Regions from separate parts of the Brevibacillus sp. BD137 genome, predicted to be linked through region 2. Evidence: predicted binding sites of a transcription regulator. Region 2 holds the regulator's gene; the other holds the start of a gene.
The links. The regulator LexA, encoded in region 2, represses DNA repair genes until DNA is damaged. The targets are predictions, from matches to a motif close to CGAACATATGTTCG.

Region 1 (15,215 bases), on a different contig from region 2:
TGTATGAAGCGCTAGCTGTTGAGACCGTCGTCAATGCGCGCAACGTGCTGGGTGGGACCGCTCGTAATCAGGTAGAAGTCCAAATCGATTGGTATCGCAAGCAACTGGTAGAAACACATGCTTGGGTGGATAAAAACAGCCAAAAGGTCATGATTGAATCCCTGATCGATGTTGGTTCACCTGCATAAAAACGTACATGTATACAAGGAAAAACCCCATAGCTTTGGGGTTTTTTTGCGTTCTATTCTTATCTACCGACTATTTTCAAATCAAAGCCAACTGCGGTTGCGTACGCGAGAGGCAACTCCATACGGGCTGTCTTTAAAGGATCCACGACCTGACAGATGCGCAAATCTCCCGCAGCGGAGAGCAGGAAGGTGGCTTCGGCCTTTTCTATGCCGAGCTCTTCGTGTAGAAATTGTACCATGTTGATGACCGCTCGATCCGCAGCCTTGTCCAGCGCTTTTTCCGACGCAATTGTGATCAAATGCTCCTGGTTGACTGCCATCGGTAACGGCCACTGTTTTCCTTTTATCACATCGAGCTTTACGGTTACTTCCCCTGCGATTTCCACACCACATACAGCAACTTCACCGTCTGCCATTGCAGCATGAAGGTCACCCAGGGCAAACAATGCGCCGGGAACATTTACGGGTAAAAGCAATGTAGTACCTTCGCGCATTTGCTTGCAGTCCATGTTACCGCCGTGATCGCCTGGCGTACCGCATGAAATGGCTTCTTTGGCAGGAGCTGTTCCAATTACGCCAATCATAGGACTGATCGGAACCTGAAGCTTGTCTGACAAGACAGCTTTTCCATCTTGTATCGGAATCATTTTGATCACATTTTCTTGCAGGTCGAAACCCATTACACCCAGTTCCGGCCCTGTAACCATTACGCCTTGATTTTTAATCTTAATTTTCTGAATATTAACAACCAAAATATCACCTGGTTCTGTTCCTTCTATATAAATAGGGCCGGAAGCAGGGTTGATCCGATTCCAATCAAGCTCTTGAAACACCGTGTCAGCCGATTGAATTTGGTCCTCGAAGCAATCGCAAGTTTCAAACGTTACGATACTGCCTGCTTCTACCTTCAAGACCGGCCGATTCTCAGGAGACATGGCATAAATTACGTCCTGCTTTTTTACTCTGTACATGGTTGCAGTCCTCCTATCCATTTTACATATATTTCTTTATCATAGCATGAAATGCCTACGTGTTTAGCGCCGATTCATGGAGGAAATAATTGTATAAAGGGATCGAAGGCCTAAAGAGAGCAGGGAGCAATCATGCAAGAGAGCTACAAGATCAGTCCCCGGCAACTATTGATGCTCGTCACCCTTGTTACCATTGGGGATTCCGTTCTCGTTCTGCCTGGAATGACGGCTACACTCGCTAAACAGGATGCGTGGATATCCGTCCTGATCGGGCTTGTGGTGGGACTGCTCAATATTGTCTTACTCATAGCTGTGGGGAAGCTTTATCGGAATCAGAGCTTCTTTACCTTCGTTGATCAAACCGTTGGGAGAGTATTAGGAACGATCATTACCCTCTCGTTTATTTGTTATACGCTGTTTTCAGCAGGGGCGCATGTGATGGAAATCGGCGACTTTGTTGGCACGCATCTATTAGTCTCGACTCCAAGATTCGCGATACAGCTATTGTTTGTCATTGTGATTATGTTTGGTGTTCGTTTGGGACTGCAAACAGTTGCAGAATCGGCAGAAATCTATTTTGTCTGGTTCTTTTTCTTTTTTGGGTTACTCATGATTACCCTGCTGCCACAGGCGGACATGTCGAGAATTCAACCTGTATTTGAAAATGGGTGGAAGCCTATTTTGCAGGGATCTACTGCGGCATTCGCCTTCCCTTTTTCAGAGCTGGGCATTTTTATGGCGGTTCTTCCGTTTGTCTCGCCTATCCAAAAACGTATGAGATCTTTTTTTCTGGGGACGTTGCTTGGAGGCATTGTGTTGTTCATCATCATGCTGATGTGCATCCTTGTTTTGGGGGCAGAACAGACTTCGCGGCATTTTTATCCAACCTATGTTCTTATCAAACAGCTAAAACTCGGGGATTTCATCCAGCGGCTAGAGGCGATTATCGCGGTGATTTGGTTTATCGCGGTGAGCGTCAAAATTACATTATATTGCCTGTTTTTTCATTTGGGCATCCGTCACGTCTTTCGAATCGAGAACTTCAGGGTTCTCATCCTTCCATACATCGTTTTGCTCATGGTAATGTCTATGATTTTCTCGCCCAATATGGTTGTCTATGGCGACATCATTGCGAAGTACTGGCCATTCTATGATGTTACCTATAGCATCGGTGTACCGTTGGTGCTATTATGCGGAAATGTTATTCGGAAAAAAAGGTAACAAACGCCGTACTCCCATTCTGGAATACGGCGTTTGTTTGTGTTTACAAAGACATGCGAAGAATCTGTGCCACATCGTCACTCGTCAATGTTTTAAACTGACCGATCGGTCCAAACGGAGTAGCTTTTTCGGCCATGAGCTGCAAGTGCTCGTCGGTGATGTCGTAATCAGCCAATCGGGTAGGGGCACCGATACGCGCAAAGAAAGCTTCCGTAGCGGCGATCCCTTCCAAGGCGATCTCATCGTCTGTCTTGCCGGAAGGATCGACATTCCATACCTCTGTTGCGAAGCGCACGAAGCGAGCGACGTTTTCACGGTACACATAGCGCATCCATTTCGGGAAGATGATTGCCAGACCGCCACCGTGCGGGATGTCGTAAACAGCACTGACAGCATGCTCAATGGAGTGGGTTGCCCAGTCTGTTGTGACGCCAACCGGGAGAGTGCCGTTCAATGCCATTGTTCCGCAGTACAGGATGTTGGCGCGGGCATCGTAGTCTTCCGGATTGGTGAGGACGCGTTCTGCATTTTCGATGACGGTCTTCATGATCGACTCTGCAAAACGTGTTTGCAGTGGAATTTCGGCTGTATGCGTGAAATACTGCTCGAATACATGGGACAAAATGTCGCTGATTCCGTAGATCGTTTGGTCGCGAGGTACGCTAAACGTATGCTCAGGATCCAGAATCGAAAACGCCGGAAATGTCGTGCCAGCTCCATGCTTTTCTTGTGTCTCCCAGTTGGTGATGACACTTCCCCGATTCATTTCAGAACCAGTAGCGGCAAGTGTCAGTACGGTACCGAGGGGCAGCGCCTCTTGTGCGACCGCTTTGCGCGTATAAAAATCCCAAACATCTCCCTCGTAAGGCACACCAATCGCGACTGCTTTGGCCGCGTCGATTACACTACCACCACCTATAGCGAGTATCCAATTGACACTCTCTTGGCGGCATAACTCAATTCCTTTCTTAACGGTACTCAGACGTGGATTTGGCTCCACTCCGGGCAACTCATGCACGCGGCAGCCCGCAGACTGGAGGAGAAAAATCACTTTGTCGTAGAGACCAGTTCGCTTTATACTGCCACCACCATATACCAAAAGAACGGAGGGACCTAGCAGTCTTGCTTTTTCCTCGAGCTGGGCCAATTGACCCCGTCCAAAAATCAGCTGTGTCGGGTTATGGTAAACAAAATTTTCCACGTTGATAACCAGCTCCTTTTTTATGATGACCTCTTGTCACACTCATTGTAGCCAACTGTTTTCCATGATGCTAGGCGGGAATGTGCAATCTTATTATCTCCCTAATTCGTGGCAGTTGTTAACAATCGAAGCTGTTTCGACAAGAAATGAGAGATTTAGTGGATACCATCCGTGAATCGTGGTGGTATAATGGATAAGATGGGAAATCCCGCTGTTTTTCAGCAAGGTATGGCAGCGGTTGCTAGTGGGTAGAGGGGTTTTGTCGATTTTACCGTTAACAAAAAATCAGGATCAAGATACATAGACAAGGATCTGACGAAGTAGGATGTGATTGGCTTGATCGAAATGTTCGATGTATGGAAAACATACCCGAATGGAACCAATGCTTTGAAAGGAATCAATATTCGGATTGAGAAAGGTGAATTTGTGTACGTAGTAGGCCCCAGTGGTGCGGGTAAATCTACGTTTATCAAATTGATGTACCGTGAAGAGAAGCCGACGAAAGGACAAATCTTTTTGGGTGGCTTCAATGTCAGCAGAATCAAAGAGCGTCAAATACCATTAGTCCGCCGCAGTATCGGTGTCGTGTTCCAAGACTTCAAGCTGCTGCCGACGTTAACCGTTTTCGAAAATGTCGCATTTGCGATGGAAGTAATCGAGAGCAATCCGAAACAAATCAAGCCGCGCGTGATGGATGTTTTGGGTCTCGTAAAGCTCAAGCATAAAGCCAAAATGCTACCAAACGAGCTGTCCGGTGGTGAGCAGCAACGGGTTGCCTTGGCGCGCGCATTGGTGAATAGTCCGGGAATTATTATCGCGGACGAGCCAACGGGGAATCTGGACCCAGAGACCTCTTGGGAAATCATGAAGCTTTTTGAAGAAATTAATCAGCGTGGAACGACAGTCGTTATGGCTACCCACAATAGAGAAATTGTAAACACCATGAGAAAACGGGTGGTTGCGATCGAAGCAGGCCAAATTGCCCGTGATGAGCAGAGAGGGGAATACGGTTATGAAGATTAGGACGCTGGGGCGCCATGTCCGTGAAGGGGTCAAAAACCTCGGGCGGAACGGCTGGATGTCGTTCGCTTCTATTAGTGCCGTGACCATTACTCTCTTTATCTTGGGAGTTTTCCTCATTCTGGCGATGAACGTCAATTACTTTGCGCAAACCGTGGAAAAGCAGGTAGAAATCCGCGTCTTCATGGACTTGCTGGCGACAAAAGAAAACATCACACAGGTTGAGAACAACATCAAGAAGCTTCCGCAAGTCGAGTCTGTGTCATTTGTTCCGAAAGACGAAGGACTAAAGAAATTTAAAGAGAGCCTTGGTGAAAAAGCGTATTTGTTTGAAGGATTGGAGGAAAGCAATCCTCTGCCAGATGCGTTTACCGTAAAAACGAAGCAACCGCAAGACACTGCTGCTGTTGCTGCTCAAATTAAAAATATCCAGTATGTCAAAAGCCTGACCTATGGAGAAGGCACTGTGGAAAAGCTGTTTTCCTTGACAGGAGCAGTTCGTAATGTCGGGATTGCCTTTATTATTGGACTTGGTTTTACCGCGATGTTCTTGATTGCCAACACGATTAAGCTGACAATTGTGGCACGTCGCAGAGAGATTGAAATCATGAAGCTGGTTGGTGCCACGAACTGGTTTATCCGTTGGCCATTCTTTGTGGAAGGGCTCATGATGGGTGTGGCAGGGGCATTGATTCCGACCATTATGTTAATGGTTGGGTACTACTACCTCCTGGATGCCATTCACTCCAGTTTTGAAGCTTCCCAACTATTTAAACTGTTACCGCTATTCCCGCTCGTGTATCAAGTGGCGTTGGCTTTGCTGGCGATTGGTGCATTCATCGGGATTTGGGGAAGTTTGGTGTCCGTACGTCGCTTCTTGCGAGTTTAATAATTTGAAGAGCGTGGGAGGAGTATCATGAGAAAGAGAATCCTGCTAGCACTCGTAATCACTGGGCTTGTAGTCGGTACGGTGCTTCCGACGAATGTGAGCTTGGCTGCGCCTAGTAAGGCCTCTTTGGACAAGATTAATCGAGAGCTAAAAGAGATCCAAAAGAAGAAGAAAAGCCAGCAGCAGCAAATGAAGAAGACAGAAGAACAGATCAATGTCGTGCAAAAAGAGAAAAAGGGTTTGGAAACGCAATTGATGCAAATCGATTTGCGTCGCAACGATACACAGAATAAGCTGGACAAGCTTGAGCAGCAAATGGATGATACCAAGGAAAAAGCAGCAAATGCGCAGGATAAGCTGGATGAGGCAAAGGATCGCGTGGCGAAAAGGGATGCCTTGCTCAGAACACGTGTGACTTCCATGTACGAACGTGGTACGGTCTCCTATTTGGATGTCCTTCTCGGTTCCTCTGACTTTGGGGACTTTTTGACGCGTATGCAGGCCTTGCAGCTTATTTTGGAGCAGGACACGCGTATTTTAGAGGATAACATTCGCGATAAGGAAACCATCGAGACCAAAATGAAAGAAATTGATCATCAACTGACTGTGTACGCTGGGATGTTCGATGAGGCTGAGGAGCTCAAAGTCGAATTGGACAAGCAGTACAAGCAAAGTTTAGTGGTCAAGGCTGAACTGGATAAAAAAGAATCTGCTCTTGAAGTGGATTTGGAGCAGTATGGGCAGGAGCTTTTGGCTATCACCAAACAAGAAGCAGCCAAATATTCGGAGCGAGTACGTGCGCTGAGCGCATCCAGTACAGGCTACAAGGGTGGAAAGTTTGGTTTGCCTGTCGCAAATGGGCAATTCCGCTTCACTTCAGGCTTCGGAGTGCGGTCAGACCCGTTTACAGGCCGTTCAGCTGGGCATAATGGTGTAGATATGGCAGCACGGAAGGGAACGCCAATTTTGGCTGCGGCTGACGGAATTGTTCTCTTTGCAGGATATAACGGCGGCTTCGGGAATACAGTAATGATCAAGCATAACGCAGAATATACCACTCTGTACGGTCATATTCGCGAGGGAGGTATCAAGGTTTCTGTTGGGCAATCCGTATCGAGAGGTCAAAAGATCGCAGAGGTAGGATCAACAGGTCGCTCAACCGGAAATCACGTACACTTTACCGTCTATAAAAACGACGTAGCAGTTAACCCAATGCCGTACTTGAAGTAGACCCTCGTGCGACCAGACAAATATTGTGAACGGAACATGCATACACTAGCAGCATATCTTTTTCCGGTAGCACAAAGGATGGTGACGTAACAGTGAGATGGAAAGGACGTACCGTAATCGCGCTTGTACTCATCTCCATGGTAGCCAGTAGTTTTGTTACGATGGCGATCATGAAGACATCGGCTAGCGCCAGTTCGAGTCAAGGTGGGGCTTTAACAGCATCCAGCATGGCGCTGTTTTCTGGAAGCGGAGATTATCCGAAAGAGTTCCAGAAGCTGTACGAGGCGTTTTCAGCAATCAAGAAAGATTACATCCAAAATGTCACCACTGAGCAGTTAGTAGAGGGTGCAATTGGCGGAATGGTCGGGTCGCTTGAAGATCCGTATAGTGATTACATGGACCCTCGCTCTGCTGAGGAGTTCACATCTACCCTACACTCGACTTTCCAAGGGATCGGGACAGAGGTAACGATGCAAAATGGTCGGGTAACGGTTGTTTCCCCATTCAAAAACTCCCCAGCGGAGCGTGCGGGGCTACGTCCAAACGACCAAATTTTGAGCGTAAATGATGAAACCCTTGAAGGATTGGACCTGCATCAGGCAGTGACGAAGATTCGTGGTCCAAAAGGAACGAAGGCGGTTCTCAAAGTAGTGAGAGCCGGAGTACCAGAGCCTCTTACCATTGTGTGTGTACGTGACGATATTCCGATTGAGACGGTAAACAGTCAGATTATCGAGAAGAATGGTGTTAAAGTAGGGGTAATTAACCTTACCCAATTCTCTACAGACACAGCTAAGCACTTCAAAGAACAGCTGGCTGCTCTTGAGCAGAAGGGGATTGGCGGTCTGGTAATTGACGTTCGAGGCAATCCGGGCGGGTATTTGCTGGCTGTGAAGGAAATCGGCGAAATCCTCGTACCGAATAAAGGCAAGATCGTACAAATCGAGTATGGAAATGGCGGACAGCAAAAAGAAGAGTATTTCTCGACTACAGAAGCTGCCAAGCCTTATCCAATCTCGGTACTGATTAATGGCGGAAGCGCCAGTGCATCGGAGATTCTCGCGGGTGCTCTGCGCGATAGCGGCAGCTACAAGCTGGTCGGTGAGAAGACCTTTGGTAAAGGAACCGTTCAGAGTACCATGGAAATGAACGACAAGAGCCAATTGAAGCTGACGATTGCCAAGTGGATCACACCGAGTGGGGATTGGGTCCATAAAAAAGGCATTAAGCCAGACTTTGAAGTCAAGCAACCTGACTATTTCAACGCAACTCTGCTGCCGGCAGATAAAGTATTGCAGCGCGACATGGCTGGTACTGACGTGAAAAACCTGCAACTCATCCTGAAAGGCTTGAATCTGTCCCCAGGGCGAGAAGATGGCTATTTTGATGAAAAGACAGAGGAAGCAATCAAGCAGTTCCAAACCTCCAGCAAACTTGAGGTAACTGGCAAAGTAGACGCGAAGACACGCTCTTCGCTGGAAGAAAGTCTCCGTAAAACGATGACGAAGCCAGAGAATGATCTGCAATTGCAAAAAGCTCTGGATGTAGTCACGGGCAAGTAATGAATAATCAAGAAAATGGAAGCAGGTAATTCCCTGCTACCCGTAGAAATGATAACCACGGCAAATCAAATGCCGTGGTTTTTCTTTCCTTTAGTTGAGGTGAGGCAATTGGCGATACAGGCAGATATGCTTACCATTGCATATGGCTTTGCCGCATTTTTTATCAATCCTGTCTTCTATCTCTTTCTGGTTTTTATTTATTTGCATTATCGCAGACAGATGAATCTGGAAAGACAGCTTTTTTCTGCACGCATTCAGTCCCCCTTGCTCTCAACGATACGGGCTGTAGGGATGGGCTTGGTGGGAGGCTTGCTGATTTCTCTTCTTAGTGCAGGACTTGGCGTGGTCGTGCAAGCACAGGATTTGTGGATACTATGGGGATTGGCGCTCATCTTGGCGCTGATTCGTTTACGATTTCTCTGTTTCGCATATGCTGCCGGGATTTTGGCGATTTTACACGCGATCACACTGGTTATTCCACCGGTTACGGACGTTCCAGGATTGAGCTATATCTGGGAAATGATTCGTCAGGCGAAACCATTGCCATTGCTTGCGTTAGTTGCGATCATGCATCTAATTGAAGCGATGCTCGTACGCTGGAATGGCGGGCGGGACGCTTCTCCACTGTTCGTGGAAGGGCAGCGTGGTCGGATTGTCGGTGCCTATTTGCTTCATTCTTTTTGGCTGACCCCAGCCGTGCTGTTCGTACAGATGGAGCCAGGTGCTATCAGTGGTGCGTTGTATCCGGGGTGGCCGTTCTTTTCGCCAGAAGCCGCTTCATTCGGACTGATGCTTCTGCCCACAGTGACCGGATTCTCTGATATGACGCAAACGATGACTCCGTATAGAAAAGCAACGCAGGTTGCAAAAAATTTGACGCTGTATGCGCTCATTTTGTTGGGATTGTGTGCTCTGACTGTATGGTTTTATCTGTTGATCATGCTGACCGCGCTCTTTGCACTATTCGGTCATGAGGCGCTGTTTTTCTGGAGTCAGTATCAAGAAAGAAAGCGTACGCCTTATTTCATCCAGTCTTCGCGCGGTGTAAAAGTAATGGGTGTCATTCCGGGAACGAGAGCAGAGGAAATCGGCATTACGCCCGGTGAGATTATCGTGAAAGTAAATGGCATTTCGGTGCGGGAAAAGGAAGATTTATATCCAGCACTACAAGTCAATCCTGCCTTTTGTAAAATGGAAGTACTCACGCATGAAGGTGAGCTGAAGTTCGTACAGTGTGCGGTCTATGCGGGTAATCATCACCAACTGGGGATCATTGTGGTTCCAGATGCAAATACCCGTGCATTTGTTGATTTGAAGCGCGCCAGTGTAGTCGAGCTGATCAAGCAAAAGCTGGAGAAGCTGAATGTAGGGGCATAAGGAGAGTTAGGGAGAAGGTATGCAGACAAACGTGCATACCTTCTTTTTTTCGAGAAAAGCTTGTCCATTCGGTAACTTACTGGTGGCAGTTGCGTCTCAATGTAGGAGGAAAAAAGAGGGAGTGGGTCCGGTGTTCAAAGGGAAAAGAACGGTCTCGTGGTTTTTGTCGGGTACATTAGCTGCCGCCACAGTTTTTGCCGCCCCCTTATCAGGAGCAGGCGCAACGACAACTGTGACCGTAGCACAGGCCCAATCGGTTGTAGCTGTACCGATGCATGTGACGAAAGGTGTCCAAAAGCTAGTCAAGCTTTTGCCGGAGCTGTCTTCGCGCTTTGTCGTTTACGGTGGCGATGTAGATGGACCTGGTGTTAGCGGGGTAGTGGTCACGTTTGCACAGTCTGCTGCTGGGGCTGAGTCGGCCATGGATGATGCGATTTTTGACGGACAGACAGGTGAGTTGCTCAGACTGAATTTTACCCCGAAAGCAGCAACAAAGCCTGCCTACCCGACTGAGCAGCAAGCCAAAGCACGTGCGCTGGCTTTTGTCGCTGGATTGCAGGGGACTGGCACAGGAAACAACTATCAAGCGAGAGAGGTTTATAAAAATAAGGATTTATTGACGGTTCGACTGGTGCGAGTCCTGAATAATGTGTTGCTCGATGACGATTATGATTGTCTCGTCAGTTTTGATGCATCGGGAAGAATCGTTTGGTTTTCCACGTTTGATGGCAGGCTATACGAAAAAGTAAGTCCCTCTTCCCTCCCATCTCCGCAGCGTGTCATCTCCTCCGAACAAGCTGTACGAAAGTGGCAAGAAAGCCGGCCATTAGAGCTTGTATATTTATTGCCCATTCATAATCATAGCGAACAGGTAGAAGCAAAGCTCGCTTATGTCCTGAAAAATGGAATCATAACGCAACAACATACAGGTAGTGCATTGGATGCCTTCAGTGGCAAACGATTGGTAACAGCGAATTCCCGATCGACAACCAACCCGGCTCAGACCATCAATGTGACTGGAACAGGTGAGAAGTGGGTAGCGCAAACAGAGACACAAGCGCGTGATTTGTTACGCATATTGTTTAGACTCGAAACAGAAAAGCTGCCGCTGTCCGTCTACGAAGCGAGTTACGATGATGGCCCAGCCCTTCGCTATTTCATATGGGGGAATTTTGGTGAGGGGGTTTCCAATGCTGACAAGATATCTCGAATGGCTACCTTTCCTGAGGGAAGCACTAACGGTGAGCAGCATCATCTCCTCGTGACGGATGCAAAGACTGGTGAACTGCTTGCATTTTCCACAAAGGTAAATAATCCGCAATGGTCTAATGTGAAAACGGATAAGAAGCGGGATCGGATGGAAGCGGATAAGCTTTTGAAAAGACTGACTCCGTCTGGAAACAATCAGATCCAAATAACGGAGGATGGAGATGAAAGGTACACCTCGATCATAGCTGATCCCCTTGTAAACGGCATTCCAGTTTATGGGGTCAATCAGAGTGTGGAGAACGGGATGTATACGATTCGGATCGATTCATGGACGGGTACATGGGATCAGGTGAGCATAAACAAACCGGCCAGTGTCAAATACCCGGCCCGTTCTCAAGCCCTTAAAGAACAAGTAGCCATGACCCGATTACTGCAAACCTATCCACTTGAGCTGACCTATATCCACCAGCCAGATTATAAGAAAAACACGATTACCTGGAAGCTCGGCTATGACCTTTCGTTTCGTCAAACTCGCTCGCATTGCTTCTGCGGGGGAGAATCTAAAGTAGATGATACATTTTATGTGGATGCGATAACCGGAAAAGTGATCGTAAACGAATAGGAACTTGTAAAAGAAAAAGCCGCCTTCTCCGATTTCGAAGATGTGCGGCTTTTTGGATAGGATTCTAGGCAGTTGCTTCGAATCCTGTGATTTGATTGAGAGCGACTTTCTTATCATCCTTAAGGATGAATTCGACGACTCCGTTTTTCATGCTGACAGCTTTGACCACTCCGGAAAGAGGAGTATTGGTAGTGGTGCCGTCCGGGTTTGTCTGAGACAGGTTGTACGTGATGTTGTAGCCGATCATTTGCGCATAGGCAAGGGAGTTGCCCATTGTTCTGTTTTCAGGTTTCACCGTCATGCCTACGATTTCTTCGGCTTTTACGGTTGATCCATTATCCAGTTGGAATTGTGCGGTACCGTTTTTGGTGGTAAAGCCAGTGATGACGCCATTCAAGATTTCATCAACCTTGGAAACGTCGTTTTTGGTATCTGGATTGCCATCCCGGTCGACTTCCTTTGTTACTTTATAGGAAATCTCACGACCGATCATTTCCATGTACTTCACGCTGTTGTCGAGCGTATTGCCGGCCAGACCTTGCGATTCCAATCCGGAGACGTCTGCCAGCGGAATCGGTGTCGATTCGCCTGCGATACGGAAGTAGATTTTGCCTTGATCCATGTAGACGGCATCAAGTACGCCCTCTTTCTTCTCCGTCTTAGTTTCTCCCGTCATCTCGTCTTTTGTAGTAAGGGAATACGAAGCAGTACGACCTACCAGCTTTTCATATTTCTCCAAAGTGACCATGCTGTTGTTCGATTGCTCCATCAGCGTGGTCATTTTTGTGATTTTTTCTACCATGGTCAGCATACTTGTTTGCTGGATGAATTGAGAGTTGTCCATGGGGGACATAGGATCCTGATGCTTTAACTGCTCCAGCATGAGCTTCATAAAGGCATTTTGGTCGAGCTCCGTGCTGAATTCCTTTTTGCCTTTATAGCTCATATGCGGTTGTATATAAGGGTTATTTTTGACGGTTGTTCCGTTATCTGACATGTCAATCCTCCCTGAAGGTGGCGAGTCTATCTGCGTATGATTGTACTTCCTTCATCTTATATCGGAAAAATCGGTGGAAAGATGAAGACAAACGTTTGTTCGAATTTTGGGCTTAAACTAGCCGAAATTGTGTTATAATGGAAGTAGAAACAGTCATGCTATGAGGAGATGAACGAGGGAATGGAGCGTTTTGAATTGGTATCGGAGTTTCAACCGTCCGGTGACCAGCCAACCGCCATTGCCGAGCTGGTGGCAGGGTTACAGGCTGGCAAGCGACACCAGACATTGCTGGGTGCGACGGGAACGGGAAAGACTTATACGGCTGCCCAGGTAATTGCTCAGGTGAACAGGCCAACACTCGTGATGGCACACAACAAAACTCTGGCCGCGCAGCTTTGTGCAGAGTTTAAGGAGTTTTTCCCGAACAACGCGGTGGAATACTTCGTCAGCTACTACGATTACTATCAACCCGAAGCATACATTCCCCAATCGGATACGTTTATTGAAAAAGACTCGAGCATTAACGACGAGATCGACAAGCTCCGTCACTCGGCTACCAGTGCGCTGTTTGAACGCCGAGATGTGATCATCGTTGCCTCCGTCTCCTGCATTTACGGGTTGGGTTCGCCCGAGGAGTATCGGGAGCTGCTCTTGTCTTTGCGTGTTGGTATGGAAACAGGACGGGACGAGATATTGCATCGTTTGGTCGATATCCAGTACACACGCAACGACATCAACTTCACGCGCGGTACGTTCCGTGTGCGGGGTGACGTCGTGGAGATTTTCCCTGCCTCAGAGAGTGAGCAGGCGATTCGCGTTGAGTTTTTTGGAGATGAAATTGAGCGGATTACTTCGATTGACGTGCTGACCGGCGAAATTTTGGGACAGCGTGATCACATTGCCATCTTCCCTAAATCTCACTATGTGACGCGCGAGGAGAAAATGAAGCTAGCTGTCCAAAGCATTGAGGCCGAGCTGGAAGAAAGACTGAAAGAATTCCGTGATGCGGGCAAGCTCCTGGAAGCACAGCGACTAGAGCAACGCACACGGTACGATATTGAGATGATGATGGAGATGGGCTTTTGCTCCGGGATCGAAAACTACTCGCGCCATCTGACGGGACTGCCTGCCGGGCATGCTCCGTATACCTTGCTGGATTACTTCCCAGAAGATTTTATCGTCATGATGGATGAGTCGCATATGACCTTGCCACAGGTGCGAGGGATGTATAACGGTGACCGCGCACGGAAGGATGTACTGGTCGAACACGGATTCCGTCTGCCCTCTGCACGCGATAACCGCCCACTCAAGTTCGAGGAGTTTGAAGCAAAGCTAAAACAAGCGATATACATTTCGGCTACACCTGGTCTTTATGAGCTGGAACACTGCCCGGAAATGGTGCAACAGGTGATTCGTCCGACAGGCTTGATTGATCCAACGGTTACGGTACGTCCGATCAAAGGACAGATTGACGATTTGATTGGCGAAATTCAAGCCACGATTGCGAAAAATGAGCGAGTTCTCGTCACGACTCTGACGAAGAAAATGTCTGAGGATTTGACGGACTATCTGAAAGAAATCGGAATCAAGGTCCGCTATCTTCACTCGGATATTAAAACGATTGAGCGGATGCAGATTTTACGCTCATTGCGTTTAGGTGAGTTTGATGTGCTGGTCGGAATCAACCTCTTGCGGGAAGGTCTGGACTTGCCGGAAGTATCACTCGTGGCGATTTTGGATGCAGACAAGGAAGGCTTCCTTCGCAATGAGCGCTCGTTGATTCAGACAATCGGTCGGGCTGCGCGGAACGCTGAGGGACGCGTTATCATGTACGCGGACAAAATGACAGATTCGATGGCCTCTGCGATTCGAGAGACAGAACGTCGTCGTTCCATTCAGATGGCTTACAATGAGGAGCACGGCATCACGCCGCAAACCGTGAAAAAGTCCGTCCGCGAAGTAATCGAGGCTACTAAGGTAGCGGAGGAAAAAGCGGATTACTTGCCACATGCGGACTTCAAAAAAATGCCGAAGAAGGATCGCGTGGCTGTCATAGAACGTATGGAAGAAGAAATGAAAGAAGCGGCACGCAACCTCATGTTCGAGCGTGCGGCCGAATTGCGTGATTTGATTCTTGAGCTGAAGGCGGAACTCTAAGGAGAGGTTTTTTTCATGCCATTAGAACATATTGTCGTAAAGGGTGCACGTGCCCACAATTTGAAAAATGTTGATGTAGTCATTCCGAGGGACAAATTCGTCGTTTTGACGGGTTTGTCCGGCTCGGGTAAATCATCGCTTGCTTTTGACACAATTTACGCAGAGGGACAACGACGCTATGTCGAGTCTCTGTCTGCATACGCCCGTCAATTTCTCGGGCAAATGGACAAGCCGGATGTGGATTCGATTGAGGGACTTTCCCCTGCAATCTCGATTGACCAGAAAACGACGAGCCGCAACCCTCGCTCTACAGTAGGAACGGTTACGGAAATCTACGACTATTTGCGCCTTTTGTATGCGCGTGTCGGTAGAGCGGTTTGCCCGGAGCATGGCATCGAGATCCAATCCCAAACTATTGAACAAATGGTCGATCGACTATTGGAGTATCCTGAGCGCACGAAAATGCAGATTCTAGCTCCTATGGTGCAAGGACGCAAGGGAGAGCATGTCAAGCTACTGGAGGACATCCGCAAGCAAGGCTTCGTCCGTGTGCGGGTCAATGGTGAAATTA
Region 2 (15,215 bases):
CTTTATAAACGTCTATTTGGTATACACGATTTTTTTAATCGTCTCTGTAGACAAAAAGTATTCCTCCGCTAACTGAGAAATAGCCGTCCCGGCCCGAAAACTGCTTTTAATAGCTGTATTCCGCTCATCCAGGAGTTTTCTTCCGCCAGTGCGCGTCCCCCATTTTTGATGGGTTACTTTTGTTTTCGGAATATAAATGGTTTCTCCTTGCACGTACTTTTGAATTTCCGCGAGTAACGATTCAGGAAGGATTAAATTTGCTTTCACACATTTCATTTCTGCTCGCTCCTTATTTATAGATAGGCAAATAAGGGGCAAAGCCAAGAAATAGGAAATGAGATACGCAAATGAAGGCGATGATTCGTTTAAACGGAAGACCACCTCATGCAAAGTATCGCCTCACTATTTCTAGGCTTTGCATGAGCCGCTGCGGTATGTGGCAAATTGGGAGCATTCGCCATTGGTACACCCCCCTCGAGGTCCATTTTGAAAACGGTGTCCCCTTTTTTAAAAGGGGGTATTTGAATTATATAAGAAAATGGCTTTTTTGTATAACGATACTTACAAAAATGTGAGTGGATTTTGAATGCTCATTTACAACCTTTTGAAAGTCAAATATAGTAATGGTAGTGAATGTGAAAAGAGGTTTTGATTGAGTATGATGAAACTGATAATCGCTAAGTAAAATTCGAATGAATTTTATATGGGAAAAGGTTAAATGAAGGGTGTGCCCTTGGTTTCTTTTTTATTCCTTTTTTCAAAAGCGATTAGAAGGCATTATATCTCATTCAAACAAATTTCACGTTTGTGCATGATATCTATTCAGTTCGGGATAGGTATCTTCATCACAACGATAAATTTGACCATGAGAAGAGAATTCTTCTTGTGGTCTTTTTTATTTGGAAAGAAGGGATTGCGAAAAAGGAATGGATGATGACAAACCGCACAAAAAATAGAAGGGGAGGTTTTTATATGCGCGAATATCGATTGATTAGGGACTACAAGCATATCAAAACATACAAGGAAAGCTTTAATGACCTCGCCAAGCAGATCTTTCAGCTCGATTTTAGAGAATGGGATAACAAGGGCTTTTGGAATGACAACTATGTCTGCTATTCCTATTTGGATGGGGATCAGGTTATTGCGAACGCTTCTGCCAGTAAGATGATCGTGACATCCAATGGAAAAGACTACAAGGCACTTCAAATCGGAACGGTCATGACGCATCCTGCCTATCGCAACCAGGGGCTGGCAGCGAAATTGATGAACCATATTCTTGAAATATGCGAGAAGGAATACGATTTTATATATTTGTATGCCAATGATACTGTGCTCGATTTTTATCCGAAGTTTGGATTTGAGAGAGTACTTGAAAGTAGTTTTCGTTTATTGGCAACCGATTTGAAAAAGCAAGTGGAACAAAAATCGGTCTTGCGTAAGCTGGATGTTGATAATAAGGCTGATTTTGATATTGTGAAGGAATTTGCTGCGAAAAGAATCCCCGTTTCAACGAGACTAGGCATCAAAGATAGCGAGCATCTGTTGATGTTTTACTTTTTGCTTGTTTTTCGGGATGCGATCTATTATCTCGAAGAGGCGGATGTGATTGTCTTATTTGAAAGAGAAGATGACCAACTGCATGTATTTGATGTTGTAAGTAAAAAACCAGTTGATATAGAAACGGTCATTTCTCATTTGATAACTGCTGAGACAACGATCATTCATTTTCACTTTATGCCGGATAGTGAGAATGAAAAGATCCAATCTGCATGGATGACAACGACCGATGATGTCTTATTTGTTCGCCCCTCGTTAAAAATGGAGACAGAACATTTTCGTTTTCCGCTTACTTCCCACGCATAAAAGGTTTGAAATGACACAGTAGGTGAACCAGAAAAACAGCTTCGTGCCATCGGGGGCTGTCGATGAGAAGAGCAGCTACAAAATGATCAAATGTGATTATCACAATATATGAGTTATGTGCTACCAGTTTATAAAGACTGGTAGTTTTTTAATCCACCCAGATGGTCACATCCAGAATTGGCAAGACAAAGATGCTGTGGAAGTCGACGATCGGGAAGGATGATCAACAGATTGAGGCCAGATCGTCGTACAGCACACAAGAATGGCGGGATGATCCATTGTGATACACAACAAAAGGACCTATCCCAGCAGTTCTTTGGCTCCGTTCATGACTAAGGGCAAAGACTGTTTAACGAATGATTCCGCACTTATCAGACACCCCTCATTGTTCCAAACGTAAGCCGCCCCATACATCCCCCAACTTAACATGACAGAAGCTGTATTTATTAAGAATTGCTGGTTTGGAGTCGATAGCATCTTGTCTTTGTCTATAAAGGAAAGAAGTATCGTTTGAATTTTTTCCTTTATTTGAATTTCAAATACAGGTACAAGCGATGTATTTCTTCTTTTGCACATAGTGCTTAGACCCATGTGAAATTCACATACCCCGAGAAAGATACTCTGAATTGTTTCTTCATTCAATACTTCGTGACCGCTTATTCTATGATTCATGATTGTCATAAATGATTCCATTAGTCTGGCCTCAAGAATTTCGAATTTATCTACAAAGTGCGCATAAAAAGTCGCTCTGTTAACAGTAGCTCGCTCTGCAATATCCCTAACGGTTATCGATTCAAAGTCTTTTTCTTGAATTAATGAAGCAAAAGCGTCTTGAAGGAGTCGCCGTGTACGTATCACACGGGGATCAGCTTCATTCTTTTTAATGGTCATGGTTAAGATCTCCCCAGTAAAACGACATGATAGAAATGGTGTTGTCTATACAACGGTTTATGGTTATTGCTGATTGCGTACCATTCGGTTGCTATTATAGCATACAAATACAACAAGTGTTGTTCAAGCAACTGGTGTTGTATTGAAACAAAATGCTGAATGCCGTTTTTTCAAAAGGAGGAGAGAACCATGTCGGTTTGTAACTATGATCCCTAGATCAAGATTTTGCGGGAGGAATAAAGTGAAACATTACGGCAAGCTCCGCGCTGGCTCCTTTAGCTACTAACATGCAGCCGTGGCGTTTTTTCGTTATCGACAAAAAGATAGTTATATAAAACACAGCAGGAGAGTGAATGATGAAGAGAACTTGGAAAGTTTACGTTCTAGCCTTGATCAGCTTTTTAGTTGGAACATCCAATTACATCGTTTCCGGAATATTAGACCGGATTGCAGAAACGTTGGGAACAAATGTTGCGGCAGCAGGTCAGCTCATTACGGTTTATTCCCTGGCCTATGCGGTCGGCACTCCTATTTTGATGGCGCTGACGGCCAAAATGGACCGACTTAAGCTCCTACTTTATTCGCTGGGCCTCTTTATTGCCGCAAACCTGCTGACATTTATAATGTCTGACTTTGGTTTCTTCATTACCGCGAGAATCATTACGGCGTTAGGCGCCGGGGTGGTCACAGTTAACGCGCTCAGTATCGCCGCCAAAATTGCTCCGCCAGGTAAGCAGGCCAGCGCCATCGCGAACGTCACCATGGGCATTACCGCATCGCTCATCATCGGCGTCCCGCTGGGCAGAATGATAGCCTCTGCTTTTGGCTGGAAAGCGGTATTTCTGGCCATTGCGATTGTCGCGGGCTTGGCCATGCTTGTCATTGCTGCAGTTATACCACGTATGCAGGGCGACAAGCCTATCCCTCTGATCAAACAATTTGCTTTGTTAAAAAAACCTCAGGTTTTGGTTGCTTTAGCGATTACTTTTTTCTGGTTGGGAGGATATTCCCTCGTCTATACTTACTTATCCCCTTTTCTGCTAGAGGTAACTCATTTAAATGAATCATTGATTAGCGCAGCTCTGTTCGTGTTCGGCGTTGCCAGTTTGATTGGCTCGAAAGTCGGCGGCTACAGTGCGGATAAACGGGGCATCAAATACACGCTCGTTTCTGGGATGGTGCTTCACGTCATTTCGTTGATTTTGCTATCTTTAGTCGGACAGTCGGTCATTCCCGTATTCGCCATTTTGATCCTCTGGTCTTTTGCCGCTTGGTCATCCGCTCCCGCGCAGCAATTTAACCTAGTTTCGCTTGTTCCTGAATCCACGGGCGTCATGCTGAGCTTGAACAGTTCCATGATGCAGCTTGCCATGGCTGTCGGCGCAGGAATTGGCGGGCTGATCGTTAACCGTGTTTCTTTAGCATCCATTACCTGGTTCGGCGTACTCGGCGTACTCATCGCCATCATTGCTGTGTTTGTATTGTCCAGAATGGCATCACGGCATTCGGTGGTTCAATCAGTGGAGTAAAGTGATCTTTCATTTCTTTACAAAAAAGCAGACCGCAAATGAACGGCCCCCCAATTGTTGGACGCAACAATGCGGTGTGGTTGTTAAGGCAACGAAAAGTACATATCGATGTAGATAAATGAACGTAAACTATCGGGGGAACGATGCTACAATAAAAAAACGAGACGCGGCTACCGGCATGATTCGGTAGCCACGTTATACTCTAGGGGGAGTTTCCATGCTACTTCGAAGATTTCATGAGACGGATATTGACCAGATCATCACTTTATTTTATGAGACCGTACATACTATAAATAAGCAAGACTACACGCAAGAACAAGTAAATGCTTGGGCTTCCCTAGCGGATTTGAAGCAGAGGAAAGAGGTCTGGTTGAAAGCTTTAACGAGTAATATTTCCTATGTTGCTGAAATGAATGGTTATATCATGGGCTTTTCTGACATGAGTGTACAAGGTTACCTGGATAGATTATTTGTTCATAAAGAGCATCAGGGGCAAGGAATTGCTTCAGCATTGGTAGACACACTTGAATCTAAAGCCAAAAAATTAGGTCTAATCGAAATAGAAACCGATTCGAGTATTACCGCTAGACCTTTTTTTGAAAGAAAAGGGTACATCGTAGTAAAATCGCAAATCGTTGAACGCAATAGCACTAAGCTGATGAATTTTCGAATGAAGAAAAGTTTATGCTAACGAGAGACGAAAGCTGAATACAAAAAAACAAAAAGTCGGTAATCCTGAGAACAGGAAGCTGGTTACGTCGGCCAGCTGAGTGCCCTGATTACTCTTTAAATGAAACCATAGTAACATTCTGATCTTTTTCGTTCACCGTTAAAACAACCTCACTTGCATAGCGTGAGAGAAATACGAGAAAGGGGGATTCTAGCAGGTCGTCACTGAGCACCCAGTTCGTGGGGGATATGGAGACCTCGTCACTTGTTTTGAATGGTCTATTCATAAAGTCCCAGAGCCTTTTGTGATCGGGTTGGGGAAGGTAGGTAGTCTGCTTGAAAAAGGAATCCCTGTCTATTTGGAACAGCTTTATGCTTAGTCGATTACTACGCTCACATTCTCCCTGTAGATAAAAATCGCTTACCAGAAGATCAATCTTACTTGTATGTATGACCGATTCGATAAAAGAACTCTTTATATTCGGCTTTAAGTCCTCCAGCCTGATTTCCTCCATCTTTCCATTCGTGTATATTCCCCGTACGTTAGTAAACAGGCTTGTGAAATTGACGGAAGCATACGCTTCTATCTCGGGATCGTTGTGGGCCGCAATCCGATAAGCAGTATGCTCATGAACAACGAAAGGGGCGATGGCCCATTGCAGGACGATATCATGGATAAAATCGGGAGGCTCCTGAAGCCCACTTGACTCGAATCTCTTAAATGAGAGGTCGACGTTTGTTTCTATCCGATTCTCTCCAGTGGGGAACGGTATCTCCATCAGCCAATTCATATAGTATGCCCTCCTTAATGATCGGTTGCAACGCCAGTCGCTGTTTACCCCTTATGATTCCAGCAAGTTGATAGATTTGCTAGCAGATTAATCCTTTCGTAGGAGCTGAACTCTTTGGCGTAATTCCTGTTCGGTCAACGACTCCAAATGCAACAAGGCCTCATACGGATCATCACCTGGAATATGAAAGTATCGAGCAAATGCAGGTTCTGTTTTGAGGCCGTCTTGCTTCAGAGCCCTGATATGTATACACGCATCCAAGCCCCCTATATGTAACAATCGTGCTTCGATGTCCATATGACGATAGGCGTTTTGCTTTTCGACTGCAACCGGTTGAGCAAACAATTCAAACCAAAAGCCAGCTGTGAAAAACGAAATAACGCACGTGGGAATCCCTTTGAGATCAAGTTGTGTCACTTCAAAGCTGGTTGAGCAGCCAAACGCTTTACGAACAACCTGCTCAAACTGATCCAGATCATGACTCTCGCAAATAATATCCAGATCGCTTTGCTCAACATCAATGTCCAATGGGATGGTTCCGGCAAGCACTGGACGGTAATCGGCTAGTACTTCCATGATATGCGTCTGTTGAATCGCTTTCCATGCCGTTTTTTGGCGCATCGTTCCTCTGCTCAAGTAAGAGAGATCATGCCAATTTTTCATGAAACTACCCCCATGTCTACTTTCTTTTAAAATAGTGTAGACAAAAGTGAATAAGCGCGCAACGAAATTGGTAATCACTCGTATACCTAAATGAAGGGAGTGTAGTGGATGGAAATATTTTTGTGGGTCGTGGTTGTGTTATTGTTCCTGCTAAGCATCGCAGGAATTTTCTTACCCGTTTTACCTGATACGATCTTGTTGTGGGGGGGCTTTTTGCTCTATCACTTTTTCATTGCAGATCCGGGAGCGGGATTGCCGGCATCCTTTTGGTGGGGAATGGTCGTTCTAAGCATTCTGCTTTACGGTGCTGACTTGCTGACGAACATGTACTTCGTGAAAAAGTACGGGGGGTCCAAGTGGTCGTCCATTGCTGCTGCTGCCGGAATTATCCTCGGGATTTTCGTTTTCCCACCGTTTGGTATGCTGATCTTGCCGTTCGTATTCGTCGTTCTCGTAGAGTTGATGGTGCAGAAGCAATCGATGGAGCGAGCAGTGAAAGCGGGGGTAGGCTCACTGATCGGATTTTTGGGCAGTGCGGTCGTAAAAGTCATCTTGCAAGTTACGATGATCATCTGGTTTTTTATCGCCAGATAACAGATAGAAAACAAAAAGGACAGCCGAGGCTGTCCTTTTTTACGTGGAAACTAGTGAATGAGGCGATAGACACCAATGACTTTACCAAGAATGGTGACATGCTCCAGAATAATCGGTTCCATCGTGGCATTTTCCGGTTGGAGACGGAAGTGGTTCTTTTCTTTGAAAAATCTTTTGACGGTCGCTTCATCTTCTTCTGTCATGGCTACGACAATGTCACCATTGTTCGCTACGTGCTGTTGGCGAACAATGACGTAGTCTCCGTCGAGAATCCCGGCATCAATCATGCTATTCCCGGAGACGCGCAGCATGTAGACCTTGTCGGAAGTCACGATATTGTCTGGAAGCGGGAAGTATTCTTCTACATCCTCAATGGCTGTAATGGGTTGTCCAGCGGTTACTTTTCCGATTACTGGCACACGGACGACAGAGTCTTCGAAATTGTCTTGAAAACGATCTTCATCTGAAAGCAATTCGATGGCGCGAGGTTTGGTAGGATCTCGACGAATGAGGCCCTTTTTCTCTAAGCGTGCCAAATGACCATGTACCGTTGAGCTGGAAGCGAGTCCAACTGCCTCTCCAATTTCACGTACAGAAGGCGGATATCCTTTATCACGAACTTCCTTTCGTATGAACTCGATGATGGCTTGTTGTCTACTCGATAATTTTGACATAGAAAGACACCCCTGATTTCTCGAACATATTTTCCTATATTATACCATGGGAGCTTGCGTTCGACAAACATAAGTTCGTTTCGTTGTTGACATGAACATATGTTCTCATTTATTATGAGCTTACAAGAGAACAGAACGTATGTTTGCAAGGAGGCCATTATCATGAATTCATCGACAGTACGTAATCGTTTCGAGAAAAAAGAAGAACGTCGTGTTCGTTTTGGTATCACGAGAGGTCAAGCACTCTTGTTTCTTATTACATTTACTCTCTTTTTTTACTTGTTGACCGAACTAGTGTTTGCTGCTTCGCCAATGGACGAGCCACAAGGCATAGAAGTAACCGTACAATCCGGAGATAGTCTATGGTCGTTAGCTGTTCGCTACTCAGATCAGCATACGGATGTTCGTGACTATATCATAGAAATCAAGGAAGCGAACGGCTTGGATAGCAACTGGATTTATCCGGGTCAGACTCTGATCATGCCTGATATGCCGTAAGTGTTCGGCTGTCTTGCGAGATCATTCGAATGTGGTATAATGAAGCGGCACTACTACAGAGTGGGAGGAACCAGCAGTGGTATCTGACGCAGAAATTAAACGCATTAACGAATTGGTCAAAAAATCTCGCGAAGAAGGTTTAACCGAAGAAGAAAAGCTCGAGCAAAAAGCATTGCGCCAAAAGTACATTGACGCCGTTAAGCTTTCACTGAGAGCAAATTTGGATTCCATCCGTTATGTGGAAGACCTTGAAGAAAATAAGCCAAAACAGTAAGATAACAATTACTGATACGACAGACATCCTCGCTTGACGCTAGGGTGTCTTTTTCTGTGACATACATAACGCTTTGATAGCCAGGGAGGGATAGCGATGGCGTGGATAGCTGTGGCGGTTGGCGGAGCAGTTGGCTCTCTTGTGCGCTACCTATTGTCTTTACTCGCAAATCAGCCGGAATGGCCGTGGGGAACCTGGATCGCCAATGTTTGTGGATCCATGATCATTGGCATCTTGTTCGTGCTGGGGAAAGAACGTGGCATTTTATCTCCAACACTCTATCTCTTATTTGCAACGGGTGTCATGGGAGGATTTACGACTTTCTCTAGCTTCTCCTTGGAAGTGGTCACTTTTTGGGGAGAAGGACATCTGTTGCGGGGCACATTATATGCTCTTCTCAGTTTGGGAGTCGGTCTACTTTCATGTGCGGTTGGAATATGGCTGGCCAGGCAATGGTCCTGATACGTTCAAATACACGATACATGTGAGGGGGAATGAAGGTGAGTACACAGCATCGTGATTATGAATGGGAACAAAAAAAGCTGGATGAAACCATTTCAGCTATTGATGAAGAAATGGAGCAGCTTCGCAATGAAATTCGCGAGGCAACCGATGACTATGTGAAACAGGTCGTTAACTCTAAAAAGGCAAAGGATTTGCGCTATCTGGAAGATCAGGGGCGAGAGAAGCCTTATTTCGGCAGAGTGGACTTCTTGAAGGATGAAATCTACGAGCTGGATCAGGTCTACATAGGAAAACGGGGAATTGTACGCAGCGATACATTTGATTCTGTCGTCGTGGATTGGCGTGCGCCTATCGCCAGTCTTTATTATTCTGGTGAGAGCAAAGACGCGTTTTATCGGATGGGGCGCGAGATCGTGCGTGGTGAAGTTCGATTAAAGCGTAATTTTGCGATTGAAGACGGAAAGATCGTCGGCATCTATGATGGAGCGGTAAAAGAAACAATTAACCGCGAAATGGGGCATCCTGACGAGTTTTTGCAGGAGGGCTTCATCGATGAATTTTTGGCAGCCAATCTAAATCAGGCGAACGATAGCAGGCTAAAAGACATCGTCGCTACCATTCAATCCGAGCAAAATGATATTATTCGGGCGGAAAAAGAACGGCCCATTGTCGTGCAAGGAGTAGCGGGGAGCGGAAAAACGACCATTGCGCTGCACCGACTCTCCTATTTGATTTATAACTTCCAGGATTCCATGATGTCCAAAAAATTCATGGTGTTTGCGCCAAACCGGATGTTTCTTACCTATATATCCGAGGTTTTGCCGGAGTTGGGAGTCGATGACGTTCAACAGTCTACCTTTGTAGATTGGGCAGCGCGTCTCGTGAAGCCTCTGCTACCAAAAGGATGGAGAATCGTGAGTCCGGATAAGCCTCTTCAATTGTTCTTCGAAGAGGGGCAGGACGAGCGCCAGAAAGAAATGACGCGAAACAGGCTTCGCTTCAAAGGATCGCTCGCTTGTCGGGAGGCGCTGGAGCAATACATTCGGCATATCGTCGAAACGAGAATCCCTTTTAAGAAACTCAGCTTTTTATACAACAAAACAAAGCAAGTCTTTTCCATTCCGGGTGATTTTATTCGCCAATGCTTCTTGGAGCAATTCGCCAATATGCCGTATCATCGACGAGTAGAAGCGCTTCGCAAGCATTTAAAACAAGAAATGAACAAGCAATTATTTGCCCATTTACGAGAACGAAAAGTCGATTTGGACAAAGAAGGCTTGTACAAATTCGAGAAAATGCTGGAGCAAATCCTGGATACGTACCTGACTTCGTTTCCGAGACTGGAAATCTTCACAGCTTATCGCGAGCTGATTGCTGATGAGGAATTGCTGCGCAAACTCGCACCTGCTGACATTTCAGACGAAGTTGTGCGTGATGTGACTCAGTCAAGTGCTGCGCTGTTTGCAGAGGAGAGATTGGAGCCCGAAGATATCGCGCCATTGCTGTACTTGCAGCATATTGTGGAAGGAATGAATAAGGCGGAGCATTTTGATCATACGGTCGTGGATGAAGCACAAGACTTGAGTGCGTTAGAAATAGCTGTCATCGCATTGGCAACCAAGCGAAACTCGCTCACGATCGTGGGAGATATTGCGCAAGGCATTCATAGCTACCGAGGAATTCATGCCTGGGAAGAGTTGACCAAGGGGATATTTGCACAGCTGTTACCTTCCTATTATACGTTGTCGCAAAGCTATCGTTCGACAATTGAGATTATGCGCTGTGCTAACGAAGTGTTGCGGCAAATTGAATTGCCCGAGACGGTATTGGCAAAACCGGTTTTGCGTCATGGTGAAAAACCAATCATGGTCAAGGCTCGTTCAAGAACGCAACTGTGGGAGGACATCTCTTCGCGTGTGGCAGACTACCAGTCGGAAGGCTTCAAAACGATTGCGATCGTGGCGAAAACGATCCTAGCGAGTAAAAAAGCACATAAAGGCCTGCAAGGCAAGATAGCTGATCTGACTCTGTTAGGCAGCAAGGATAACCAATTTCCGGGGGGCGTAACCGTCATGCCTGCTTTTTTAACAAAAGGCTTGCAGTTTGATGTGGTCATTTTGCTTGATGTGGACGCCTATCAAAATAATGAATGGGACGCGAAGCTATTGTATGTCGCGATGACACGTCCAGTCCATCGCCTTGTTATGACGCAGGTTGATGACGTTTCTTCACCGCTGCTGAAAGGTTTACCGGCAGTGCTGTACACCATGGCTACTGACGAATAAGAATTTACTCATCAAAGAAAACCCTCTGCCTGTAAAAAAGCAGAGGGTTTATCTGTATCATGCTTAGTGGTCACCTGTGTTACCTTTAGAAGGGTTCGTAATCACAAAACCTTCTTCTGGCAAGAAGAGGTAATCAATGACGACGCCATCCAGCAATGGCTCATCCTTTTTCACGATCACATCGATCTCTTTGTCGGTAGAGATCACAACATCTTCTTCTGTTGGCTTGTCCAGAGCGAGTCCGTAATGTGCATGATCACCGTGAGCGTGCGTAATATAAACGCGCAGTTTCAATTCTTTGTCTTCTTCTTGCTCGATGATTGGAGCCAATTGCTTGGCAGCGTTACGAGTGATTTTTAGTTTCACAGGTCAAATCCCCTAACTGTATGTAAGTTACCCCTCCATCTTAGCAAGAGGGAAATCAGGATGCAATGTTGAAAGTGTTACGTATGTCTAGAGAATGACAACAGGGTGGGGGAGAATGATTTATGAAAATCGATTTACGAAGTGATACCGTTACGAAGCCAACCGAGGAGATGCTTCGAGCAATGGCGGAAGCGGAGGTTGGGGATGATGTTTACCGGGAGGACCCAACTGTCAATCGTTTGGAAGCGATCGCGGCTGAAATACTCGGAAAGGAAGCTGCGCTGTTCGTAACAAGTGGCACGCAAGGTAATCAGGTCGCTGTTTTGACGCATTGTGTCAACGGAGACGAAGTCATTGCGGAAGCGGATTCGCACATTTTTTACTATGAAGGCGGCGCAATGTCGGCATTGGCTGGCGTGCAAACACGGACGCTGGTTGGTGAACGCGGTGCTCTGCGTGCAGAAGAGGTAGAGAGGGCGATTCGGGGCAACAATATCCATTTTCCTCGGACAAAATTGATCTGTCTCGAAAATACACATAATCGCGCGGGCGGGGCGGTAATCTCTGTTGCGCAAATGAAGAGCGTCTATGAGATCGCGCAAAAACACGGTGTTCCCGTTCATTTGGACGGTGCGCGTCTCTTCAATGCGGCTGTGGCACAAGGTGTTGCAGTCAGTGAGCTTAGCGCTTATGCCGATACCGTTCAGATTTGCTTGTCCAAAGGGCTGAGTGCTCCAGTTGGTTCCATTTTGGCTGGTGAACGTGCGTTTATCGAAGAAGCGAGATGGTGGAGAAAAAAATTAGGCGGGGGGTTGCGTCAGGCAGGGTATTTGGCAGCGCCGGGCATCATTGCTCTGACACAAATGACCGAACGATTGGCAGTAGATCATGAACGGGCACAGCAATTGGCGAAAGGCTTGCGCCAGCTATCGCTTCAGGTGGAGCAAGTCGAGTCGAATATCGTGCTGGTGAATACGGGCTCGATTGGACAAACAGCTGTCGCCTTCTTGAAACGTTTGGAGGAAAAAGGAGTGCTCGCGGTCGATTTTGACGAGTATGTCATTCGCTTTACGACGCATCGACACATTAGCGATCAACATATCAAGACCGTTGTGGAAGCAGTAGAGGAATTATTGGTAACGGTGTAATTGTATCAAACGCTTGTAGCCAGTCGAAGGGAAGACTGGCTTTTTTCTTTGCTTCAACCATCAATTCTAAATAGTTAGACAATTTGTACAAAATAAGAGTCTATACACGATCTGTTTTTCGCCATACCGTCTGATTTGTTTCTCCTACACTTGCGTTATCATAGTAGTGTGATAAAGCAATAGTATTTACTGGTGTATGGAATCGAATGGAATCAAGGGGGATTGTCTCGATGAGAAAGAGGATGAGCTTCATTTTGAGCTGTTTCTTGCTGCTTCAAGTTATTACGGGATGTAGTACAAGTGAAACGGCGGTAACGAAGAAACCAAATGATCAGGCATCTCAAACAGTGCAGCCAACGGGAAAAGAGATGGTATTGAATTGGAACGCAGACGGTGGAGAGCCTCCGACAGCGGATCCCGGACTTGCTTCCGATGGTACCTCCTTTGATGTCATTACTGCCTGTTTTGAAGGACTGACTCGCTATGGACCGGATGGAAAAATAGCTAACGCAATCGCCGACAGTTATACGGTATCCGCGGATTTGACGACGTACACATTCAAATTGAAAACAAATGCGTTATGGAGCAACGGAGATTCGGTAACCGCCCATGACTTTGAGTTCGCCTGGAAAAGAAATCTCGACCCGAAGACAGCGTCCGAATATGCCTATATGCTTTATTTCATTAAAGGGGCAGAGGAATTTAACACAGGGAAAGGATCGCATGAAGGCGTAGGGGTTAAAGCACTAGATGATTTTACATTAGAGGTCAAGCTCAATTCGCCAGCTCCGTTTTTTTATGAATTGACGGCTTTCCCGACATTGTTTCCTTTACATAAAAAGACCTTGGAGGCACATCCGGATTGGGCAGCGTCTCCAGACAACTACGTAGGCAACGGCCCATTCAAAATGGAGCTGTGGGAGCATAAAAACAAATTGGTTCTTGTGAAAAACGAGAATTATCATGACAAAGAAGCTGTGAAGCTCGACAAGATCGTCTGGAGCATGATTACGGATACCAATACCGCTCAAGCGTTGTTTGACTCTGGCGATTTGGATTGGGGAGGGCATCCAAGCTACGTGTTGCCCGTCGACGTGATTCCCGCCTTGCAGGAGGAAGGAAAAATCGTAATGGCGCCGTATCCGAACACAGTTGCAGTTACCTTTAATACAACCGTGTCCCCATTTACGAATAAAAAGATTCGACAAGCCTTCTCGTATTCGATCCAACGGCAGCCTTTGGTAGACGGAATTGTGCAGACAGGGGTGCCAGCGGCTTTTGCATGGGTTCCGCCCTCCATGCAACTTAGCGGAAATGACTATTTTCAAGAGGATGTAGAGAAGGCGAAACAGTTATTGGATGAAGGGTTAAAGGAGCTGGGGCTTTCGACGATGCCTACCGTGACATTCACGTATGGTTCAGGTGACGATCGTCAGAAAAAGCTGGCTGAAGTGCTTCAAGATCAATGGAAAAGAAGCTTGGGTGTGGATGTGAAAATCAGTGGCTTGGAGGAAAAAGTATTTTTACAAAACAAGCGCTCCAAAAACTATCAGTTTGCCTACCGAAATTGGGGTGCTGATTTTAACGACCCCATCAATTTCCTGGAAATATTCAAAGACAAAACAGTGGGTACGAACGACGCTGCTTGGGAAAACGACAGATACCGGGAGCTAATCGTCCAAAGTTACTTGGAAAAAGATTCGACGAAGCGTAATGCGATCATGCGTGAGGCAGAGACCATCTTAATGGAGGAAATGCCGATTGCCCCAGTGTATTATGGCGCAAGACCGTATATAAAAACTGACAAAGTCAAAGGATTTTTGATCAACCCGTTTGGTGGTAGGGATTTTAAATATACAACCATCGAACAATAAAAAAGAGTCTTGCCGTATCCGGAAACTTGGAGAGCGGCGAGGCTTTTTTTGGTTCCATTCGGCTAACTCACATGTGTGTAATTCAGAGCCGCCAATGAAATACTATAGCTATCCAACATAGGGGAAAAGAGGGATGGATATGATCTCGGCTAAAGAGCGAGAACGCATTCTCAATCAAATGAAACGGGACGAGAGCAAGATTGTCAACATCGTCCTAAACGACGCCAATCAGGTTGCGGGCGAAATTGAAAAAGCCAACCACCAAGGCATTTTCCTGGTGGATGGCCGTTACTACGGGTACGAGGACATCAAAGAAATCAATGGCTCGTAATGGTTACAGACGGGGAGGTGGGAAGAAGTAGCGCAAGGCATCTGGCAGCTCTTTTTGCCACAAACCCCAGACGTGATTCCCTGGTTTTTCTCGATAGGACAAGGTTGCTTGCTTGTCTTCAAGAATCTGTTTTGCCTCGCGATTCCAGTGCACGAAATCGAAGGTACCCGCGCTTGTTTCTACAGCAGTCTCATCGAGGCCGACGACCATCCAGATTCGCAGCCAGGAAAGACTGGCCTGATTCAAAAGTGGATCGAGTGTTGTTTGGAAAAATGCCCCGGACAACGCGAGTACTTGTGG

Region 1: a site for LexA is predicted at 12,576-12,589, ahead of uvrB (excinuclease ABC subunit UvrB). Genes of this name have one in related genera too.

What each region holds. Positions count from the first base shown of each region.
Region 1 is NZ_JAOTNO010000003.1:11,963-27,177, reverse strand. Features, by position in the region: gene argH (argininosuccinate lyase) at 1-188, shown strand, start outside; gene ODZ53_RS06825 (acetamidase/formamidase family protein) at 248-1,159, opposite strand; gene ODZ53_RS06820 (GerAB/ArcD/ProY family transporter) at 1,292-2,380, shown strand; gene ODZ53_RS06815 (iron-containing alcohol dehydrogenase) at 2,424-3,581, opposite strand; gene ftsE (cell division ATP-binding protein FtsE) at 3,918-4,604, shown strand; gene ftsX (permease-like cell division protein FtsX) at 4,594-5,490, shown strand; gene ODZ53_RS06800 (murein hydrolase activator EnvC family protein) at 5,518-6,720, shown strand; gene ODZ53_RS06795 (S41 family peptidase) at 6,813-8,282, shown strand; gene ODZ53_RS06790 (PDZ domain-containing protein) at 8,298-9,659, shown strand; gene ODZ53_RS06785 (hypothetical protein) at 9,781-11,490, shown strand; gene ODZ53_RS06780 (flagellar hook assembly protein FlgD) at 11,555-12,487, opposite strand; gene uvrB (excinuclease ABC subunit UvrB) at 12,668-14,644, shown strand; gene uvrA (excinuclease ABC subunit UvrA) at 14,660-15,215, shown strand, end outside.
Region 2 is NZ_JAOTNO010000002.1:681,297-696,511, reverse strand. Features, by position in the region: gene ODZ53_RS06480 (CD3324 family protein) at 13-276, opposite strand; gene ODZ53_RS06475 (GNAT family N-acetyltransferase) at 973-1,863, shown strand; gene ODZ53_RS06470 (TetR/AcrR family transcriptional regulator) at 2,164-2,754, opposite strand; gene ODZ53_RS06465 (MFS transporter) at 3,111-4,283, shown strand; gene ODZ53_RS06460 (GNAT family N-acetyltransferase) at 4,501-4,974, shown strand; gene ODZ53_RS06455 (hypothetical protein) at 5,063-5,743, opposite strand; gene ODZ53_RS06450 (DUF4269 domain-containing protein) at 5,831-6,406, opposite strand; gene ODZ53_RS06445 (DUF456 domain-containing protein) at 6,515-7,000, shown strand; gene lexA (transcriptional repressor LexA) at 7,051-7,674, opposite strand; gene yneA (cell division suppressor protein YneA) at 7,837-8,172, shown strand; gene ODZ53_RS06430 (DUF896 domain-containing protein) at 8,249-8,446, shown strand; gene crcB (fluoride efflux transporter CrcB) at 8,543-8,908, shown strand; gene ODZ53_RS06420 (HelD family protein) at 8,947-11,196, shown strand; gene ODZ53_RS06415 (HesB/IscA family protein) at 11,260-11,562, opposite strand; gene ltaE (low-specificity L-threonine aldolase) at 11,685-12,710, shown strand; gene ODZ53_RS06405 (peptide ABC transporter substrate-binding protein) at 12,941-14,584, shown strand; gene ODZ53_RS06400 (hypothetical protein) at 14,718-14,915, shown strand; gene ODZ53_RS06395 (alpha/beta hydrolase) at 14,919-15,215, opposite strand, start outside.